2 regions of the Duffyella gerundensis genome follow, and region 2 is predicted to be linked to the other one. Evidence: predicted binding sites of a transcription regulator. Region 2 holds the regulator's gene; the other holds the start of a gene.
What was found. The regulator CRP, encoded in region 2, controls carbon source genes, mostly activating them, when cyclic AMP is high. The targets are predictions, from matches to a motif close to ATGTGANNNNNNTCACAT.
Positions count from the first base shown of each region.

Region 1 (3,165 bases), 480 kb from region 2:
TATTCAGCGAAATGTGCTGGGCCTGGGGTGCCTGACGCATTGCACGCTCGGTGAGATCGCGATGGGTAATCACGATATCCACGTCGCCGGGCAGGGCGTTGATGGCGGTGTTCGTGACCGAAATCAGCGTCAGTCCTGCGTCCTGCACTTTCTTACGCAGCACGCCCGCACCCATGGCGCTGGAACCCATGCCCGCGTCACAGGCCACGATGATTTTACGCACGTGGCTCAGGTCGCCATTCATCGCATCAGCCGATGCAGGCACAGCGGCGGTGCCGGCCTGGCCTTTGGACTGCGCTTTCATGTCATGCATACGCTGCGTTGCTGCTTCGATATCGTCTTCGTCTTTCACCTTGCTGGTTTTGAGCAGAATGGCAGAAACCACGAAGGAGACCGCAAAGGCGGCGGCAATCGCTGCAATATTGGCGAAGTAGGCGCCTTTTGGCGTCATCGCCAGCACCGCCAGGATAGAACCCGGTGAGGCAGGAGAAACCAGACCACCGTTCAGCAGCGTCAGCGTAAACACGCCGGTCATGCCGCCAAGAATTACCGCCAGCAGCAGACGTGGACTCATCAGCACATAAGGGAAGTAAATTTCGTGGATACCTCCGAGGAAGTGGATGATTGCCGCGCCGCCAGCAGACTGTTTCGCGCTGCCACGACCAAAGAACATGTAGGCCATCAGCACGCCCATACCCGGGCCCGGGTTCGCTTCGATCAGGAAGAAGATCGATTTGCCCGCTTCGCTCGCCTGCTGAATGCCCAGCGGTGAGAAAATACCGTGGTTGATGGCGTTGTTCAGAAACAGGATTTTTGCCGGTTCGACAAAGATTGAGGTCAATGGCAGCAGGTTATTCTGCACCATCAGGTTAACGCCAGCCGCCAGAACGTGCGACAGGCCTTCAACCAGCGGACCAATGGCGAGAAACGCCAGGATAGCCATCAGCATGCCGATAATGCCGGCGGAGAAGTTGTTGACCAACATCTCAAAGCCGCTTTTGATTTTGCCGTCGATAACGCGGTCAAAGCTCTTAATCGCCCAGCCGCCCAGCGGGCCTGCAATCATCGAACCGAGGAACATTGGCATGTCGGCGCCGACGATCACGCCCATGGTGGTAATGGCACCCACCACACCGCCACGGTCGCCACCGACCAGACGACCACCGGTGAAGCCGATCAGCAGCGGCAGCAGGTAGGTGATCATCGGACCCACCAGCTTCGCCAGCGTTTCGTTTGGAATCCAGCCGGTTGGAATAAACAGCGCGGTGATGATGCCCCATGCGATAAACGCACCGATATTTGGCATCACCATATTACTCAGAAAGCGACCAAAGCTTTGTACTTTGACCTTCACTGATGAGGACATAGAACTCACCCCTTAATTGGTACGCGCTGACCAGTCAGGGAGCGCGCTATTTTTGTTGAGACATGACGGCAAAGAGCCGTTCAGCTGTATGCAGGCGGACTCTAGCACGCCAAATTGTTACTGCGTAGTGAGGTGGCTATGTGTGATCCAGATCACTCAGTTAGACGGGGGATGGGGGTATTTTTAGTGACTTGGATCACAAAAAAGAGGCGACTGTCTAATGTTTTGTCTGTAAATTAATCAGTGAATGACCTTTTATGTGATCTTTATCACACCATCAAAAGCAGCACTTGTTGCATAAATGTGATATTGATCACAATCTTTTTTTGGTCAAAAATGCGGCAGATCACACTTCTTTTGTGGAAGAGACGTAAAGCAACATAGGATGAAAGTTCGGACCAGAGAAAACAGGGGATGACGAACGTCATCCCCGAAAGGCATTACTGCCAGGTACCCTGCACGGCGGCTTGCGCCTGCGGCAGCGCCTGAGCTTTGGCCGCCAGGTTGCTCATTAAGGTGTTGTACTGCGTGGCCTGATCCTGCGTCGGGAACTGCACGCCATTGTTATCAAAGGAAACGCGCGTACCCTGCTGCTGCAGGAAATCACCGGTTTGTACTGCCTGCTGGCTCAAATCCTGCAGCGAAGGCAGCAGAGGAATCAGCGCATTAGCGGGCTGAGTCACCACTTTGTTATAGACGTTGTTGTAAACCGTTTTGAGATCGTCTGGCTGCTTCAGTGCGGCTTTGCTGCTGTCTGCCTGCATTTTGGCGCTTTGAATCTGCTGGGTCAGCACGTTCAGCGAACCGCTTGCCTGACGCAGCGCATCACGACGGGTCAGATAATCCTGCGGTACACGGATTGCCGCCAGCTCATCAACAACCGGCTTCATGCCGTTATCAACGGCCTTATTCACTTCCTGAGCAAAACCATAAATGATGGCGTAATCACCTGCATAAGGGCCAAAACGCTGTTTTTGGTCTTCGCTCAGACCAGGCAGATGTTCACCGCTGCGCATCACGGTATTTTGTAGAAAATCGATAAAGGCTTTCCGTTGATCGCCTTCTTTATCGCCGCAACCCACCAGTTGTAGGGCGAAAAAAAGTACGGCCAACGGCATAAAAAAACGGGTCCAGACGCGGGAAATTCCTGACGTCATAGCTGCAACTCCTGTCAGTGAAAGGGAATTTTACTGCTTTTGATTAGTGGTACTAAAGCATAGAGGGACGGGAGAGGTTTGTGCAAGCGGAGTCGGTGCGCGGTGGGCAGCCTTTTTGTCTTGCAGACGGGCTTTTCAGGTCAAGGTCTTTAAGGTCAACGTCTTTAAGGTCAACGGCCATTTCGTTCTGCCTGAAGGCAGCCCGAGCAGAGCCGGCAGTCGCCCCGGCCCTGCACCCGCGCTATCCGGCAAACACAATCGCCCACTTCGTGGGTACCCTCAGCAAAAGCGTTTTCCTGACGGACCATGCGCGATGCGCTCCCGGCTCAGCGCGCCCTCTCGCCGCATCCCTGCGGCTCACCCTGGAAAACGCTTTTCCCTCGGCGTTTGTGATGCCTCTTAAAGGTCAAAACCCAGGTCAAGGTCAACGGCGATTTCGTACAGGCTAAAGCCTGCCCGAGCAGGGCCGGCAGTCGCCCCGGCCCTGCACCCGCGCTATCCGGCAAACACAATCGCCCACTTCGTGGGTACCCTCAGCAAAAGCGTTTTCCTGACGGACCATGCGCGACGCGCTCCCGGCGCGGCGCTTATTCTCGCCGCATCCCTGCGGCTCGCCCTGGAATACGCTTTTCCCTCGGCGTT
Region 1 is NZ_LN907827.1:3,686,260-3,689,424, reverse strand. Features, by position in the region: gene EM595_RS16835 (PTS mannitol transporter subunit IICBA) at 1-1,366, opposite strand, end outside; gene EM595_RS16830 (DUF3053 domain-containing protein) at 1,807-2,523, opposite strand.
Region 1: a site for CRP is predicted at 1,624-1,641, ahead of EM595_RS16835 (PTS mannitol transporter subunit IICBA). Genes of this name have one in related genera too.

Region 2 (3,165 bases):
AGGCTTGGGAATATCGAAGAACAGCGCCAGCGTACTGCCAAACATCAGCATAACGGCGAAGCGAGCAGCGGTGCGCAGCGCGGCGGATTTCAACGACAGATAGCTGCGTAGCGCTGGTAAAAGCGGCAGTCGACGCTGACGATCGGCCATCAGGTCGCGGCGGTAAAGTGGGCGCTGAGTGCGCAGCACGCGGCCGATGCGGCTGAAATGATAAAAGCAGAAGTTACCTACCGGATTATCAGGATGCTGGCGGGCGATTTTCTCCAGCGCCTGCAACGGCTTATCCATCTCAAAACGATCCGGCATGCGATGATAAAGAATGTCGTCAGCCAGCACGCGCAGGCGAGCAGAAATGACGCGAGCGTTCCAGCGGATTACTGCCTCGGCATGGCTCTTTTCCACCAGCTTTTGCACCTCTTCCGGCTGATGCAAACTCACCGAAATGTGCTCCTGCAGATCCAGTGCCACCTGAAATGCCCGCGTCAGCCGCTTGTGGCTGTTGTCACGATTGGCCGCCAGCATGTGCATTTGCTGATAACAGGTATTAATGAGATCGACCACTTTCTGTTGCCGTGCCAGCAACGGCGGCAGCGCTTTTTCAGGATCGGTGAGCTGGGTCAGCAGGCTGTATTTTTTATCACAATAATCTGCCAGTTCACGATAGATCAGGCTGAGTGTCTCGCGCATCGGCTGCTCTTCCCACAGCCAGAACCAGAACGCATTGAACAGCCCATACCATAAGGTGCCACCAATATAGAGCAGCGGCGGTGCCCAGATCGGCAGCTTACCTGTCAGGCTCAGGGTAAAGATGGCGGCGATCAGTGAACCCGATAACAGGCGGCCATGCAGCGGGCTGATTTCGCCCAGCACGCCGAGCAGCATGGTCATCGCAAACAGGATCGCGGGCAACGGAATGCCATGCAGCGTTAAGACCTGCATCAGCAGGCTGCTGGTTGCAAACAGAGAACCGCCCACAATTAGCCGCTTAAAAAAGCGTTTGTGCGGCGTATCAAGACCAGAAATATTACAGCAGGCAGGAACCAGCGAGAACAGCAGGCCTTTTTGCAGATCGCCGCACAGCCAGCTGATGGCCACCGGCAGGCACAGCACCAGCGTCTGCCGCAGGGCATAATTTACTTCAGGGTGGTAGATGAGTCGGCGCCACATCAGCTTTTCACAACATAGAAAACGGCGTGATGAGCAATCATCACGCCGTCGGGGTAAGAAAAATCAGCGAGTGCCGTAGACGACGATCGTTTTACCGTGTGCAGAAATCAGGTTTTGATCTTCCAGCATTTTCAGAATGCGGCCCACCGTTTCGCGGGAACAACCAACGATCTGGCCGATCTCCTGACGGGTGATCTTAATCTGCATGCCATCCGGGTGCGTCATCGCATCAGGCTGACGCGCCAGATTCAGCAACGTTTGTGCGATGCGGCCGGTCACGTCCAGGAACGCCAGGTTGCCCACTTTTTCTGAGGTAACCTGCAGGCGACGCGCCATCTGTGAGGACAGACGCATCAGGATGTCGGGGTTAACCTGAATCAGCTGGCGAAATTTCTTGTAAGAGATCTCAGCCACTTCACAGGCGCTTTTCGCGCGAACCCAGGCGCTGCGTTCCTGACCTTCTTCGAACAGGCCAAGCTCACCGATAAAATCGCCCTGATTAAGGTAAGAGAGGATCATCTCTTTGCCTTCTTCATCCTTAATTAACACCGCAACTGCACCTTTAACGATGTAGTAAAGCGTCTCCGCTTTTTCACCCTGGTGGATGAGCGTGCTTTTGGATGGATATTTGTGAATATGGCAATGTGACAGGAACCATTCGAGTGTAGGGTCTGTTTGCGGTTTGCCGAGAACCATTCGCTATTATCCTCTGTTGTAATCGTGCCCTAAACACAGGGGCAAGATTCCCTGTCAGGCGTTGAAATAGTAAAGCTATTCCTTTGAAGGAAAGTCGGCGGGCTGCTGTTTTGAGTTTTGCTCATCAGTGCTCCCGTTTTCGCTTGCGCAACGAAAATATTACAACTTCGTTTGTAGCACAGCTTTCACTTACTGTCTTCTGTTGTCTCGCTTCAGCATGATGTACATCGTGTCAGATTGCGCTTTTAGCAGGGCAGGTTGACGCGATCATACTCACACTCGATCAATGGTTATAGTAAAGCGCATGTCAGCGGAGCGAAGAGCATAATCCCCGCTTTTAGGAGAATCCTCAGGCGTGCAGTACTGCGTAACAGCATGAGTATTGACGGGCCGGTGCGTGATTGCGGCGAGGATAATATCACTGGTAGCAAGCATTTGCAGTGCAGTCGTGCGTTTTCTTTGCTGCTGACGGCAAGAGCGGGCTGGTTTGCATAGCGGAAAAGTATTATCGGCAGTCTGTATCGCCCGATCTCATATCATGATCGTCCGCAGCGCAAAAATCAGGACAAGGGCGAGGAGAGAATAGCGCACCTGCAGAACACCAATACGTGATGATTAACAGGCGTAACGGCTGGCGCAGCGGGCAATGGTCAAACCGCTAAGGTTAACGATTTGTAAAATATTTGTGATTGCCGCCCGCGGCCCGGCTGCATTTTATTCGATCTTTTTACCTTCCATTAAACGTTGTACCAACGGCGTCATAATCAGTTCCATCGCCAGGCCCATTTTGCCGCCCGGTACCACCAGCGTATTGATGTGCGAGATAAACGAGCCCTGCAGCATGGCGAGTAAATAAGGAAAATCGATATCTTCCAGGCCGCGGAAGTGAATCACCACGAAGCTTTCATCCAGCGAGGGAATATCCCGCGCGGCGAAGGGGTTTGAGGTATCCACCGTTGGAACGCGCTGAAAGTTGATGTGCGTGCGCGAAAACTGCGGCGTGATGAAATTGATGTAATCATCCATTGAGCGCACCACGGAATCCATCACCGCTTCACGCGAGTGACCGCGCTCGCTGGTATCGCGCACCAGCTTCTGGATCCACTCAAGATTGACGATAGGCACCACGCCGACCAGCAAATCGACCTTGTCCGCCACGTTATGCTGCTGTGTGACGACGCCGCCGTGCAGGCCTTCGTAAAACAGGATGTCGGTGGGTTCCGGCAGCGGTTGCCACGGCGTAAAGGTGCCAGGCACCTGGTTCCACGGCACCGCTTCATCATAGGTGTGCAGATATTTACG
Region 2 is NZ_LN907827.1:393,928-397,092, forward strand. Features, by position in the region: gene EM595_RS01675 (YccS/YhfK family putative transporter) at 1-1,167, opposite strand, end outside; gene crp (cAMP-activated global transcriptional regulator CRP) at 1,231-1,863, opposite strand; gene EM595_RS01685 (phosphoribulokinase) at 2,578-3,165, opposite strand, start outside.